DNA from 4 places in the Sphingomonas sp. GW821-FHT10F09 genome. Region 3 is predicted to be linked to each of the others. Evidence: predicted binding sites of a transcription regulator. Region 3 holds the regulator's gene; each other region holds the start of a gene.
What was found. Region 3 encodes LexA, which represses DNA repair genes until DNA is damaged. Its sites were predicted from a motif close to GTTCCNCNCTTGTTCT; they were not measured.
Positions count from the first base shown of each region.

Region 1: the regulator LexA is predicted to act here: its motif matches at 2,286-2,301, upstream of recA (recombinase RecA).
Region 2: the regulator LexA is predicted to act here: its motif matches at 2,244-2,259, upstream of radA (DNA repair protein RadA).
Region 4: the regulator LexA is predicted to act here: its motif matches at 1,910-1,925, upstream of AC1RTO_RS02530 (LexA family protein).

Region 1 is NZ_JBXASI010000001.1:1,387,150-1,391,000, reverse strand. It holds gene AC1RTO_RS06535 (tetratricopeptide repeat protein) at 1-1,423, shown strand, start outside; gene AC1RTO_RS06530 (4-(cytidine 5'-diphospho)-2-C-methyl-D-erythritol kinase) at 1,420-2,250, shown strand; gene recA (recombinase RecA) at 2,378-3,451, shown strand.
Region 2 is NZ_JBXASI010000001.1:1,454,478-1,458,328, forward strand. It holds gene AC1RTO_RS06870 (iron-sulfur cluster assembly scaffold protein) at 1-197, opposite strand, end outside; gene AC1RTO_RS06875 (CvpA family protein) at 194-757, opposite strand; gene radA (DNA repair protein RadA) at 849-2,222, opposite strand; gene AC1RTO_RS06885 (glutathione S-transferase family protein) at 2,327-3,025, opposite strand; gene AC1RTO_RS06890 (glycosyltransferase family 4 protein) at 3,097-3,851, shown strand, end outside.
Region 3 is NZ_JBXASI010000001.1:1,085,104-1,088,954, forward strand. It holds gene bla (subclass B3 metallo-beta-lactamase) at 765-1,664, shown strand; gene lexA (transcriptional repressor LexA) at 1,655-2,338, opposite strand; gene AC1RTO_RS05160 (molybdopterin molybdotransferase MoeA) at 2,396-3,577, opposite strand; gene moaC (cyclic pyranopterin monophosphate synthase MoaC) at 3,574-3,851, opposite strand, start outside.
Region 4 is NZ_JBXASI010000001.1:536,116-539,966, reverse strand. It holds gene AC1RTO_RS02545 (phospholipase D family protein) at 1-462, opposite strand, end outside; gene AC1RTO_RS02540 (hypothetical protein) at 619-1,266, shown strand; gene AC1RTO_RS02535 (hypothetical protein) at 1,263-1,820, shown strand; gene AC1RTO_RS02530 (LexA family protein) at 1,969-2,397, shown strand; gene AC1RTO_RS02525 (Y-family DNA polymerase) at 2,394-3,662, shown strand; gene AC1RTO_RS02520 (hypothetical protein) at 3,687-3,851, opposite strand, start outside.

The sequences.
Region 1 (3,851 bases), 300 kb from region 3:
GACCAGCACCGCGATCGCCGCCCGCGCCTATCGCGAGGCGCTGGCGACGAACGATATCGCGCTGGCGACGCGCGCCGCCGCGGTGCTGCGCGGCACCACCGATGCCCCCGCCGACCTGCCGTTGCTGCCGCTCGCCATCGCCGCCGCGCGCAACGATGCCGTCGCGGCGGAACAGGCGGTCGGCGCGCTCGCCGCGACGCCGCTCGCGGTGCTCGGCCCCTCGTTGCGTGCCTGGATCGCTTATGGTCGTGGGCAGAACCCGGCGCCTGCGCTCGCCTCCGCCGGCGCGGGTAAGAACCCGGTCGCCCAGCGCCTAGCTGCCGAAACCGCCGCGTTGCTCCAGATTGCGCGTGGCGATGTCGACGGCGGATTGGCGGCGGTGCAGGCGCTGCGCGAAACCGGATCGCCGATCGACCTGCGCCTGTCCGCGGCGCAATTGCTGTTCGGCAATGGCCATGCCGATCGGGCGCGCACGCTGCTCGCGGGCGGCGATCCCGTCTTCGCGGCGCTGCGGCAGGGAACGCCGGCGAAGCCGACGCTCGGCTTCGGCGTGTCGCGGCTGCTCGGGCGGATCGCCAGCGATCTTGCCGAACAGGATGCGCCGACGCTGTCGATCGCGCTGTCCCGGACCGCATTGATCGCCAGCCCCGCCAACGACCGTGCGCGGCTGCTCCTCGCCTCGGCGCTCGCCAAGGATGGCGCCACTGCGCTGGCGCTGACGACGCTGGACAAGATGCCGGCCGCCAGCCCCTTCGCGACAACCGCGGCGGCGGCGCGGATCACGATCCTCGCCAATGCGGGCCGCGACGACGAGGCGCTGGCGCTCGCCCGCAGCGCCGCGACGCGCGACGGTGCGACCGTCGCCGACTGGCAGACCTATGCCGACCGGCTGACCAATGCGAACCGCCATGCCGACGCCGCCGCCTGGTATCGCCGTGTCCTCGATGCCGATCCGGCGGAATGGACCGGCTGGCTGCAATATGGCGGTGCGTTGGAACAGGCGGGCGACTGGCCCGGCGCGCGGGCGGCGCTGCAGAAGGCGGTCGCCATCGCGCCGCGCGAACCGCTGGCGCTCAACTATCTCGGTTACGCGCAGGCGGAACGCGGGATCGACGTGCGGGAATCGATCGCGATGCTGGAACGTGCCCGCGCGCTCAAGCCTGACGATGCGTCGATCGCCGACTCGCTGGGCTGGGCCTATTTCATTAACGGCGATACCGCGCGGGCGATGCCGCTGATCGAGCGCGCTGCCGCGGGCGACCCGATCAACGCGGAGATCGGCGAACACCTCGGCGATCTGTACTGGACCGTCGGCCGCCGGTACGAGGCGCGCTACGCCTGGCGCGCCGCCGCGCTGACGGCGGTGGCGGCCGATCAGGCGCGCCTGTCCACCAAGATCGTCCAGGGATTGCCCGCCAAGTGATCGTCGAACGCGCCCCCGCCAAGATCAATCTCGCCCTCCACGTCCGCCATCGCCGCCCGGACGGGTATCACGAACTGGAGACGCTGTTCGCCTTCGCCGCCGATGGCGACACGGTGACGGTGACGCCGGCGGCGATCGACAGCTTCGCAATCACCGGTCCCTTCGCCGCGGCGCTGCATGCGCCCGTCGATGGCGCGGGGAATCTGGTCGAGACGGCGGCGCGTGCCTTTTGCGACACCTTCGACGTCCGGCAGGGCCATGCGATCACGCTCGACAAGCATCTGCCGATCGCCAGCGGCATCGGCGGCGGCTCGGCCGATGCCGCGGCCACGCTCCGCGCGCTCGCAAGGCTGCACGCGATCGCGCCCGTGGACCCCCGCCTGTTCGTCATTGCCGAACGCCTCGGTGCCGACGTTCCCGCCTGCCTGCTCGGGCGCACCACGCTCGGCACCGGCAAGGGTGAGGCGCTGATCCCGGTGCAGGGGCTTGCCGGCACGCCTCTGCTGCTGGTCAACCCCGGCGTCGCGGTGTCGACCGGTGCGGTCTTTGCCCGCTGGGACGGGGAGGATCGCGGCGGCATCGCGGGCGAAGGCGACCTGCTCGCCCGCGCCATCGCCGGCCGCAACGACCTCCAGCCAGCCGCGCTGGCGCTGGCGCCGCTGATCGCCGACGTACTGTCGGCGTTGGAGGGGGCTGACGGCGTGCGGCTCGCGCGTATGTCCGGCAGCGGCGCCACCTGCTTCGCGCTGTTCGACGACGCCGGCGCACGCGACTCGGCGGCGGCGGCGATGCCGCAATGGTGGACGCTCGCCACCACGCTGACCTAGGACGACGGGTCCAACCTGTTCGATCGTCGACAGAAGTTCCCCTCTTGTTCCGCAGGAACAAACATCGTACATAGCGAACAGACGCGTTGCCCCGATGGCGCGCTTGCTCTAGCGAGGGAAGCTCCCGATGGCCGCCAATCTGAAAGTGATCGATACCGGCATGGCAACCGCATCCACCGACCGCCAGAAGGCGCTCGACGCCGCCCTGGCCCAGATCGACCGTGCCTTCGGCAAGGGCTCGGCGATGAAGCTCGGCGCGAAACAATCGATGGAGGTCGAGACGATCTCCACCGGATCCCTGGGGCTCGATATCGCGCTCGGGGTCGGCGGCCTGCCGCGCGGCCGCGTGATCGAGGTCTATGGTCCTGAATCCTCGGGCAAGACCACACTTGCGCTGCACGTCATTGCCGAGGCGCAGAAGGGGGGCGGCACCGCCGCCTTCGTCGACGCCGAACATGCGCTCGACCCGGTCTATGCCAAGAAGCTGGGCGTCAACATCGACGAACTGATCGTCTCGCAGCCTGATACGGGCGAACAGGCGCTGGAGATCGTCGACACGCTCGTCCGCTCCAACGCGATCGACGTGCTGGTGGTCGATTCGGTCGCCGCGCTGGTGCCGCGCGCCGAAATCGAGGGTGAGATGGGCGACAGCCACGTCGGCCTGCAGGCGCGCCTGATGTCGCAGAGCCTCCGCAAGCTGACCGGCTCGATCAGCCGTTCGCGCTGCATGGTGATCTTCATCAACCAGCTGCGCATGAAGATCGGCGTGATGTACGGCAATCCGGAAACGACGACGGGCGGCAATGCGCTCAAGTTCTACGCCTCGGTCCGTCTCGATATCCGTCGCACCGGTGCGATCAAGGACAAGGAAGAGGTGACCGGCAACGCGACCCGCGTGAAGGTCGTCAAGAACAAGGTCGCGCCGCCGTTCAAGCAGGTGGAATTCGACATCATGTACGGGGAGGGTATCTCCAAGATCGGCGAGATTCTCGACCTCGGCGTCAAGGCAGGCCTCGTCGAGAAATCGGGTGCCTGGTTCAGCTACGACAGCGTGCGCATCGGCCAGGGCCGCGAGAATTCGAAGACCTATCTGCGCGAGCATCCGGAGATGGCCGACCGCCTCGAAAAGGCGATCCGCCAGCGCACCGAGAAGGTCGCCGAAGAGATGATGACCGGTCCGGACGCCGAAGACGACATCTGATGCGGTCGCATCCTGTCGGGATACGAAAAGGGGCTCGCCGGGAACGGCGGGCCTTTTTCGTGGCGAGCGCTGGTGACGCCTGATTGGCGGTGAACCGCCATGTCGTTCGGTCTGTCATGCGGGCTATATTCCGGCATCCATGGTGCTGCCGGGGCGGAGGATGTCGGGGCGCATCGATATTCATGCTCATCGCCGCGTGTTGGAAAAGGTTTTGGTGTTCGCGCGAAGGCGCCGAGGACGCGGAGGTGTTTCGTGCGTGGCCGCGTGGCCGCGTGGCCGTGATGTTTCGATGCGATGACCGGAAAGGCCCTTGTTTTGCCGAGTGCGACACCTCCGTCTCGGCCCGAACTGTCTTCTGTCGCTAAAGAAAGCCCCGAAGCCGAATGTCGATCCGGATCAA
Region 2 (3,851 bases), 370 kb from region 3:
CCCAGCGCGCAGGCCCGGACCAGCAGCCCGACCTCGCTCACCCGGCCATCGTCGTCGACGCCGACGTCCACCGTCACCCGGCTGCCGCAGATCGGCGAGCGCTTTTCGGCGGTCGCCGCCGCATGTTCGAGCCGCGCATGATGCGGGATCGACGCCGCCAGCCGCAGGATCTCGGCATTGTACAGGGGGGCGTTCATGGCTGGCCACTCGCATTGTCGGGTCGCTCGAGGCTTTGCCGCGAGCCGAACACCGGCTGGCCGCGCCGGCGGCGGTCAACGAAATCGGCGATCCCCGCGCTCGTCGCGTTGAGCAGATTGTAGCTGCGCGAATCGGTCATCCATGCCGGTCGCCGCGCCGGCCCACCGCGCGCGGTATCGACCAGCAGCGCCGCGACCAGAAAGCCAAGACTGGCGATGATGAGCCCCTTCAACGCGCCGAAGCCGAAGCCCAGCGCGCGATCGACCGGCCCCAGGATCGACTGCCGCGTCCGCTTGCCGATCGCATTGGCGACCAGCTTGCCGCCCAGATAGGTGCCGCCCGCGATCACCGCGAACGCCGCCACCGCCGCGCCAGACGGCGTGCCGATCACGCCCGACAGCCGCGCGGCGAGCGCGACGTGGAACAGCTTGAGCATCGCGACGATCGCCACCCAGGCGAACAGCGACAGCACCTCGGTAACGAAGCCGCGCTTCAGCCCCATCAATGCCGCGCCGCCCACGGCGACGAGTACGATCATGTCCAGTGCGGTCAGCCCCATGATGGGGGGAATAGGGATGCACGGGCGCTGCGGCTAGTCCCGGGCATGCAGATCGCCATCCGATCGCTGACGGAGCGAACCGGGTCGCGCCTCACCCCCGCCCCAGCATATGGTCCACGAACTGCCCCAGCGTGCGAAACCCCGTCAGCCGCAACGGGCTGTCGTCCTTCGCCACCGCCGCCGGCACCAGCGCCCGCTCGAACCCCAGCTTCGCCGCCTCCTTCAGCCGCAGCGCGCCATGCGCGACCGGGCGCACTTCGCCCGACAGCGCCACCTCGCCGAAGGCCACCGCATCCACCGGCACCGGCCGCTCCGACAGCGCCGAGATCAGCGCCGCCGCGACCGCCATGTCCGCCGCCGGGTCCTGCACGCGATAGCCGCCGGCGATGTTGAGATAGACTTCGGCGCTGGAAAAGCTCAGCCCGCACCGTGCCTCGAGCACCGCAAGGATCATCGCCAGCCGGCCGCTGTCCCAGCCGACCACCGCGCGCCGCGGCGTCGCCCCGCTCGCCAGCCGCACGACCAGCGCCTGGATCTCGACCAGCACCGGCCGCGTCCCCTCCAGCGCGGGGAACACCGTCGTCCCCGTCACCCCCTCGTCGCGCTGCGTCAGGAACAGCGCGGACGGGTTGGACACTTCCTCCAGCCCCTCGCTCTGCATCGAGAAGACACCGATCTCGTCGGTCCCGCCGAAGCGGTTCTTGATCGCGCGCAGGATGCGATACTGGTGGCTGCGCTCGCCCTCGAACGCCAGCACCGTGTCGACCATATGTTCGAGCACGCGCGGCCCGGCGATCGACCCGTCCTTGGTGACATGGCCCACCAGCACCAGCGCGGTGCCGCGTTCCTTGGCGAAGCGGATCAGCTCCTGGCTCGACGCGCGGACCTGGCTCACCGTCCCCGGCGCACCCTCGATCAGGTCGGAATGCATCGTCTGGATCGAATCGATCACCAGCAGCGCCGGCGGCGGCCCCAGCGACAGCGTCGTCAGGATGTCGCGGGTCGAGGTCGCCGCGGCGAGCTGCACCGGTGCATTGCCCAGCCCCAGCCGCCGCGCACGGAGCCGCACCTGATCCGCCGCCTCCTCGCCCGAGACATAGGCGACGCTGCGCCCGGCCAGCGCCAGCTTCGCTGCCGCCTGCAACAGCAGGGTCGACTTGCCGATCCCGGGGTCGCCACCGATCAGCGTCGCCGACCCCTCGACAAAGCCGCCGCCCAGCGCGCGATCGAGTTCGGCGATCCCCGTCGCCATCCGCTCGGGCAGCACGATGTCGGCGTCCAGCCCGACCAGCTGCACGGTCCGTCCGCCGGTGCGCAGGTCGTGCTTGGCCTGAAACGGCGTCACCACCGCGCCCGCCTCCTCGACCATCGTGTTCCATTCCGCGCAATCGCCGCACTGCCCCGCCCAGCGCGGCGACACCGATCCGCATGCCTGACACACGTAACGCTTCTGGGGTTTTGCCATGCGCGAGACCCTAGCCCAACGAGAACGGGAGGGGAACAGAAAACCGACTGCGGGCTACGCCGGATCGGCCGGGGCCCCGTCGACAGACGTCGCCCTCCCCCCGATCACCCCGGGATCTTCAACCCCCGCTGCACCGCCGGCCGCGCCAGCCCGCGCTCCAGCCAAGCCCTCACGTTACCGAACCGTTCGAACCCGACCAGATCGCCCGCGCCGTAGAACCCAGTCAATCCATTGACCCAGCCCAGCATTGCAATGTCGGCGATCGAATAATCGTCGCCGAGGAACCAGTCGCGCCCGTCGAGCGCCGCGTCCATCACCCCCAGCAGCCGTGCCGCCTCGGCGACGTAACGGTCGCGCGGCCGCTTGTCCTCAAAGTCCGCGCCGGCGAATTTGTGGAAGAAGCCGACCTGCCCGAACATCGGCCCCACGCCGCCCATCTGGAACATCAGCCACTGGATCGCCCGCCAGCGTCCCGCCGGATCGATCGGCACGAACCGGCCCGTCTTGTCCGCGAGGTACAGCAGGATCGAGCCACTCTCGAACAGGCCGAACGGCGCGCCGCCGGGTCCGTTGGGATCGACGATCGCGGGGATCTTGCCATTGGGATTGAGCGACAGGAACGCCGGCGATTTCTGGTCGTCGCGCGCGAAGTCGACCTTGTGCGCCTCGTAGGGCAGCCCGGTCTCCTCCAGCATGATCGACACCTTCACCCCGTTGGGCGTCGGCAGCGAATAGAGTTGCAGGCGATCGGGATGCTGTGCCGGCCAGCGTTCGCTGATCGGAAAGGCGGACAGATCGGTCATGAAGATAGCCTCCGTCGTGGAAGCACCCGACATAGCCACGCCACATTCGCGACGCTATGGCCCGCGCCAGCATGCAACCTTCAGACCTTCGTGTCGCGCTGTTCAGCGGCAATTACAATTACACCCGCGACGGCGCCAATCAGGCGCTGAACCTGCTCGTGCGCCACCTGCTCGCCCATGGCGTCGCGGTGCGCGTCTATTCGCCGACCACCGAACGCCCGGCCTTCGCCCCGGTTGGCGACCTCGTCTCGGTCCCGGCGATCCCGATGCCGGCAGGGCGCGAGGAATATCGGCTGGCGCGCTATCTGCCCGCCGCCACCCGCGCCGATCTGGAGGCGTTTGCGCCCAACATCGTCCACGTCTCCGCCCCCGACCTGCTCAACCATGGCGCGGTCAGCTGGGCACGCCGGCAGGGCATCCCCAGCGTCGCCTCGTTCCATACCCGCTTCGAAACCTATTTCCGCTATTATCGCATCGGCTTCGTCGAGCCGGTCATCAAGGCGATCATGACCCGCTTCTACAACCGGGTGGACCGCGTCATGCCGCCGAGCCCGAGCATGGGCGCGCTGTTGCGGGACTGGGGCGTCACCACGCCGATCACCATCTGGTCGCGCGGGATCGATCACGACCGCTTCAAGCCGGCGCGTCGGGACGATGCGTGGCGCCGCAGCCTCGGCATCGCCGACGACGAGATCGCGATCGGCTTCCTCGGCCGGCTGGTGAAGGAAAAGGGCCTCGACGTCTTCGCCGACGTCGTCAAACATCTCACCCGCCGCGGCGTCCCCCACAAGGTGCTCGTCGTCGGCAAGGGGCCGGCGCAGGACTG
Region 3 (3,851 bases):
CCTGACTATGCTCTCGATGAGGCGCGGTTGGGGGGGCGTCGGACGGTCGCAGGCGACGGTGGACGTGTGTCATTCCGGGGCAGGGGGATCCCGTGGGCGCTACCGCTAAGCTTTGTCCGGTAGGCTGGTGGATATGCGCTTCCGCCTGCCCGGGCGTGACATCGAATGCGAACCTCAGGACGGGTGTAGGGCGACGCATATTGCCCCGACGAAGACAGACCGGACGTCACCCCACCGTCGTCCTTGCGGGCGCGGCGAAGCAATCCAGAGCCGAGCTCAGGACGTCCGGGATTGCTTTGCGGCGCTCGCGATGATGGTTCGAGAGACCCAGCTGTGTGCCTGAGTGTGCTCTCGATGAGGCGCGGTGGGGGCGTCGGACGGTCGCAGGCGACGGTAAACGTGCGTCATTCGGGGGGGCAGGGGGATCTTCTGGGGCGCTACCGGTTCCGCTATATCCGGTGGCTGGTGGGTATGCGCTCCCGCCAGCCTGAGCGTGACGCTGAGGGTTACGGAGAGCGATCCATGCTATCGAATGCGAATCTCAGCACGGGTGTAAGGTAACGCGTATTACACCGACGGGGACAGACCGGACGTCACACATCGTCGTCTTTGCGAGCGCAGCGAAGCAACCCAGAGGCGGATCGGGACGCCGTGGATCGCTTAGCTGCACTCGCAATGACGATTCGCTGCCTGCGGGGCATCCTTGAGTATGGTCGCGATCCGGCGGATATGCGGTGGGTCGCGGCTATGATACGGGACAGACGATGAAGCATCTCGCCATTCTCGCCGCCGCACTGGCGAGCCTTTCGGTCGCAGCGCCGGCCGGGGCGCAGGATGCCGCGCAGCGGCGGCTGTGGAATGCGCCCGCTGCGCCGTTCCGTATCGTCGGCAACGTTTTTTATGTCGGGACGGCGGGGCTGTCGTCGTTCCTGATCGCCGATCCCGCCGGGCTGGTGCTGATCGACGGGGCGTTACCGGAGAGTGCGCCGCTCATCGCCGCGAACATCCGGCGCCTCGGTTTCCGGCTGCACGATATCCGTTACCTGCTCAACAACCATAGCCATGTCGATCATGCCGGCGGCCTCGCCGCGCTTCAGCGGGCGAGCGGGGCACGGGTCGTGGTGAGCGCGGGCGATCGTGCCGACCTGATCGCGGGGCGCACCATCGACCGAACGGACATCAGCGGCTTTCCGCCGGTGCGTCCGTCGATGACGATCCCCGACGGCGCGACGATCGCCGTCGGCAAAACGCGCCTCGTCGCGCATCTGACCCCGGGACATACCGACGGCGCAACCACCTGGAGCCTGCGCACCAGCGAGCGAGGCAAGCCGCTCGACGTGCTGTTCGTGTCGAGCCTCAGCGTCGCCGGCCGGCGGCTCGTCACCCGCCCCGACCCTGCCGACCCGGTCCCCGGCAGGCCGCCGCACGATACCGCAGCGGTCGCGCAGTTCCGCGGCACGTTCCGCCGGCTCGCCACGATGCATGCCGACGTGGTGCTGAGCTATCATGCCGAGCTGTTCGACCTCGCGGCAAGGCGCGAGGCGCAGCGGGCGGGCAATCCGACGAGCTTCGTCGATCGCACCGCCCTGCCGCGAATGGTCGCCGACGCCCGCACCTCCTTCGAACGCGCGCTGGCGGAGCAGCGCCGTTCGCCTCAATCGTAGCGGCGGAGGATACCCGACAACCGGCCCTGCACCCGAACGTGCGACGGGACGTAGCGCTGCGGCTCGTAGGAGCGGTTGGCCGGGTCAAGCCGGATCATCGCGCCCTCGCGGCGGAAGTATTTGAGCGTCGCCTCGGCATCGTCGATCAGCGCGACGACGATCTCGCCGTCCCGCGCCACCTCGGTCCGCCGGATCAACGCGTAATCGCCATCGAGGATGCCGGCCTCGACCATCGAATCGCCCGACACTTCTAGCGCATAATGTTCGCCCGAGCCGAGCAATGCCGCTGGCACGGCGAGCATCGAGCTGCCCTCGAACGCCTCGATCGGCACGCCCGCGGCGATCCGGCCGTGCAACGGGATCTCGATCACGTCATTGGCGGGCGAGGCGGCCGCGCGGACGTTGCCGGCCTTCGTCGGCGACGGCGTCGGTACGGGGGGCGCGACCTTGCGCTCCGACCGCTCCGGCATCCGCAGCACTTCGAGTGCGCGGGCGCGGTTGGGCAGGCGACGGATGAAGTGGCGTTCCTCCAGCGCGCTGATGAGGCGATGGACGCCGGATTTCGACTTGAGGTCGAGCGCTTCCTTCATCTCCTCGAACGAGGGGGAGATGCCGGTTTCTTCCAACCGGTCGTTGATGAAGCAAACGAGCTCGTGCTGCTTGCGCGTGAGCATAGGCGGTCTTCCCCGTCAGAACAGACGCGGAACTTCTAGGGAACGAAACTGCTCTCGTCAAGCGATGACGAGGATTTCCGCCGAGTCGCCCGCCCGCGCCGGCGGCGCATCGACGGGACGCACGATCAGGCAATGCGAGCGCGCCAGCGTCAGCAGCATCGAACTGTCCTGAATGGTCGAGGCGAAGGCCCGCCCGTCGCGCAGTTCTGCACGCAGATAGTCGGTGCGGGGGCCGTTGGCGGGCAGGTCCTCGCCGAGGATCGCGTGGGTGGTGCGCGGATGGGGATCGGCCGCCCCGCCGAGATGCGCGATCAGCGGCCGCACGAACAGAGTCGCGGTGACGAAGGCGGAGACAGGGTTACCGGGCAGGCCGAGCACGCTGGTGCGGCCGATCCGCCCGGCCATCATCGGCTTGCCGGGCCGCAATGCGATCCGCCAGAAATCGATCGATCCGCCGGCGGCCTCGAGTGCCGGGCGGACGAGGTCGTGGTCGCCGACCGAGGCGCCGCCGGTGGTGACCAGCAGGTCAGCGTCGACTGCGGCGAAGGCGTCACGCAACGTGTCGAGGTGGTCGGGCAATATGCCGAGGTCGATCAGCTCAACCGGCAGATCGGCGAGCATCGCGGCGAGCATCGCGCGATTCGATTCGGGCAGGGCGGCGGGATCGTGCGCGCGCCCCGGTTCGACCAGTTCGTCCCCGGTCGCGCAGATCGCGACGCGGACGCGGCGATTTACCGCCAGCGTGCCGACGCCCCCGGTCGCGGCGACCGCGATCCGGGCGGGGGTAAGTCGCTCGCCGCGGGCGATCAGAGGATCGCCCTGCGTGAAGTCCAGCCCGCGCCGCCGGGTGTTGCGTCCGCGAGCCGGCGGGCCTTCGCCGGTCAGGCAAATCGCGGTGCCGTCGGCGGCAACCTCTTCCTGGATCATCACCGTGTCGGCACCGGCGGGCATCGCGGCGCCGGTGAAGATGCGCACGGTCTGGCCCGGCTCGATCCTGCCGGCAAAGGCGCGTCCGGCGGCACTCTCGCCGATCAGCGTCCAGGGGCCGGGCAGATCGGCATGGCGGATTGCATAGCCATCCATCGCCGACAGGTCGGTCGCTGGCTGCGTGCGGCGGGCGTGGATGTCGGCGGCGGCCCAGCGCCCCCGCGCGTCCGCGAGCGCGACGTCCTCCGCGGCGACCGGCCCGGCGAGCGCGAGCAGGCGGGCAAGTGCGTCGGCGATCGGCAGCAGCGTCATGCGCGCCAGTCGCCGGATTTGCCCCCGGCCTTCTCCAACAGGCGGATGCCGGTGATCGTCATGCCGCGGTCCATCGCCTTAGCCATGTCGTAGATCGTCAGCAGCGCGACCGAGACCGCGGTCAGCGCCTCCATCTCGACCCCCGTCTTGCCGTCGGTAGCGGTCAGCGCGGTGGCGGTGACGCCGGTGTCGTCGAGCACAAGGTCGAGCGTCACGCGGGTAAGGGGCAGGGGGTGGCAGAGCGGGATGAGGTCCGCGGTCTTTTTCGCCGCCA
Region 4 (3,851 bases), 550 kb from region 3:
TTCGGCGTCCTCGGGCTTCGCCTTCTTCCCGTCGGACCTGAACCGCTTGATCGTTTCCTGGATGTCGGACCGTATGTGGTCGGCTCCGTCCTCGTGGGTGACGTGCATCACGGCCTCGGCATTCGGCCCGAGCGCGCCGCGCGTCAGGTTGGCCGAGCCGACGAAGGCGTCCCATCGCCGGCCCGAACGGAACAGAAATACCTTGGGATGGAAGACGCCGGAAGGCTGAAGCACGAAGCGGACCCGATCGTCGCCGACGAAATTCTCGAGGACCTCGGGGGACGTCTGATAGAAGTGGGTTCCGACCACGCCGTGGTGAATCGCCTCGCGTCTGTCGAGCAGAGCTTCGTAGACCTTGGTGCCGATCGTCGCCCAGGCGACGGCGAACGAGATCTTCTCGTGGGTCTTTACACACTGGAGCAGCTGCCGCTGCAGTTCCTTGCTCTCGGTAATCAGCTTCATCGGATCCCCCTGTATGACTCGGTGGTGACCGACCGCCGGTTCGCACGCAAGCCGTGCCGCGTCCGGCCGGACGGTGCCGTGACCGAACGGCTGCGGCCGATAGTCGGTCGGCAGCCATGACATGGCCATGCAGGAGACCGCCCCTATCTACCGGGCATGGCGCTGAAGGATCGGATAACCACGGAAAACATGCTGGCCTATGCCCGGGCCGGCATCGGGCTGGCTCGTGCGGTGCAGCGGCTTCGCGCCGACGGCTATGGGAGCATGATCGTGCCGAGCCGCGGCGCGGTGCCGTTCAAGAACATCGCGGATGCGTACTATCGCGCAGTCGTGCTTCCCGGCATGCCGAGTTCCGACAGGCGGTCCAAGGGATCGCAGGCGATCTTCGGTCCGCTGACCCTTGCGCTCGACGTGCCGTTCACGGCGGACGCGGGTCGTCTCGGCGTCGACGGTCTCACGCCGGCCCATGTTCGAAGGTACTGGGCGCGGGTGGTCTCCTGCATCGTGCGCCGGCAGGTGGACGATCCGAGCTATCGGCTCTTCCGCTTCGTCCGAGACGAGGTCTGCCGCGTCGGCCATCACGACGCCCTGGAGTGGCGAATGGAAAGCGAGCGCCTCCTGTTCGTCGACACGGTCGTCTCCGGGCAGGCCGTCTGCGAGATCGTGGACGCCTTCGATGCGGAAGGGATGGATCAGATCCACTATCTGCTGCTCCTGGACGAGAACGGTGCAGCGATGAAGGCGCAGTACGCGGGCTGCTTCGCGTTCCGTCGCTGTTCACCGAGGATCAGGGACCGGCAGTGAGCGGCATCTGGAGCGTCGTAGTGCCCAGGCTGATGGAGCTGGCACGCGAGGTCGTGGGGATGAGCGACGGCTTCGTGGGCGCCGGCCTGTACTATCACGAGATCCGCCGGCGCGAGGATCGCTCCAACGTAGCGACCACGCAGGCGATCGCTCGACTGAACGGGATACTGCGGAGGGCCATGTTCGTCGCCGCTGATCCCGAGGACGTGCTTAAGGACATTCAGCAGCTCGGGTCGGACCTGGACGACGAACGCACGCTCGATCGGCTGTTCGAGCAGCCGAGGATCCATGGCGAGTGGCTCGACGAGGCGGTTGCCGACTACCTGGAGCACCTGGAGCGGTTCGATCTCTTCGACAGGACGAGCACGTATCGAACCGCGTCAGCGCTGGTCAGGAGTGGTCTCGACAAACCGCCTGCGGACATCGACGTCTCGTCGTCGCACTGTATCCGGGTGCATCTCGACGACGCGGAGGCGCAGCGCCTCATGCGGAAGTTCCGTGCTTCGCTGGAACGGCCATACTGGGCCGACGCGAGGCGAACGAGGCGCGCCTGACTGCAGCGCCGGTGTCCTGTCGGGTGTGGCGGCCGGGTAGGCCGTCGCAGAGCGGCGGCGGCGCAGGATGGAAAAAGCGACTCCGAGCTGTTCTCATAATGTTCTCTTCGTCCTACAACGATCGGAGGATCAGCTGCGGATCGATCAAATGCCCCTAGTCACGCTCCATGAAGTCCCCTTCGAACTGGTGCCGCGCGAGGTGCGCCTATTCGTCGAGGTGACACCGGCCGGATTTCCGTCCCCCGCCCAGGACGACATGGAGGAGCCGATCGATCTCGCCAGCTGGCTGATCGACCATCCAGCCGCGAGCTACGTCATGCGGGTCGCTGGCCGCTCCATGACCGAGGCGGGCATCGCCGACGGCGACCTCGTGGTGGTCAGCCGGGCGATCGAGGCGAGGCCCGGCGACATCGTGGTGGCACTGGTGGATGGCGACCGCACCATGAAGCGTCTCCGTCGATCCGGTGACCGGCTGTGGCTGGTCCCCGAGGCCGACGGCTACCAGCGCATCATCGTCGACGAGACGGTGGAGATCTGGGGCGTCGTCGTGGGTCTGGCGCGGCGCTACCGCAGGTGAGCACGGTCGCGCTCATCGACTGCAACAACTTCTACGTGAGCTGCGAGCGCGCGTTCGATCCACGTCTCGCCGGCGTCCCGGTGGTGGTCGCCTCGAACAACGACGGCTGCGCCATCGCCAGATCGAACGAGGCCAAGGCGCTGGGCGTGAAGATGGGCGATCCGATCCACCTGATCCGCAGCAGGCTCGACCGGCACGGCGTGGTCGTGCGCTCGTCGAACTACACGCTCTACGGCGACATGCAGCGGAGAGTCGTCGCGGCGGTGGAGGAGTTCGCGAGCGAGGTCGAGATCTACTCGATCGACGAGAGCTTCCTCGATCTGAAGCCCTTCGCCGACCGCGACCTCGTGGCGCATGTGAGCGCGATGCGCGACCAGGTTCGCCGATGGACGACGATCCCGACGTGCGTCGGCATCGCGCCCACGAAGACGCTCGCGAAGCTGGCGAACGCCGCCGCCAAGAAGAACCCGCTCTTCGACGGCGTCGCCGATCTGCGCGATCCGGTGCTGCGGACCTGGGTCATGGATCGGTTTCCCGCGGCGGACGTCTGGGGCGTCGGGCGCGCGACCGCCGCGAAGCTGGCCGAGCTCGGAATCACGACGGCGGGGCAGATACGCGACATGCAGATGAAGCAGGCGCGCGGGCTCGGCACCGTGGTGCTCGAGCGGCTGGTCGCCGAGCTGCAGGGCGTACCCGCGAGCGCGGTCGAGGTCGTGGAGCCTCGGCGCAAGGGCATGGCGGTGACGCGCAGCTTCGGCACCCCGGTGGTCGACCTGGAGACCCTGATGGGTGCCGTGACGCAGTATGCGATGCGGGCTGGCGAGAAGCTGCGTCAGCACGGGCTGGTCGCCGGGCAGCTGACGGTGTTCTTCCATACGAACCGCTTCAAGGCGGGTGCCGTTCAGTATCAGGGGACAAGACGCATGACCCTGCACCCGATGACGGCGGACTCGCTCGAGCTTCTGGCGGCGGCGCGGCGCGGGGTGGAGGCGGCGTGGCGCGACGGCTTCGCCTACACGAAGGCCGGGATTCTGCTCGACGACCTCGTCGCCGCCGACGATCGACCCAGGACGCTCTTCGAAGGAGACGTCGGGCGTCGGGAGCGGCTGATGACGGCGCTCGACGAGGTCAACGGAAGGTTCGGGAAGTTCACCGCGGTACCGGCCACGCAGGGCTTCAGGCGCGAGTGGAAGATGCGGGCCGAGAACCGGTCGCCGGCCTGGACGACACGGATCCAGGACGTCCCGCTCGTGCTCGCGCGCTGATCGGAGGGGCCGGGATGTCTCCTGCTACGTGCCGGAGCGTACCCTGTCCCACTCCGTCTTGAGGATCTCCTGAGCCTTGGCGACGATCCGCTTCTCGGCCTCCAGCGAGAGCGTCGTGCCCAGCCCGTGGCGCATCAGCTCGAGCAGCTCCCTGCTCGAATCCTCCCGCACGTTGATGAGCAGCTCGAC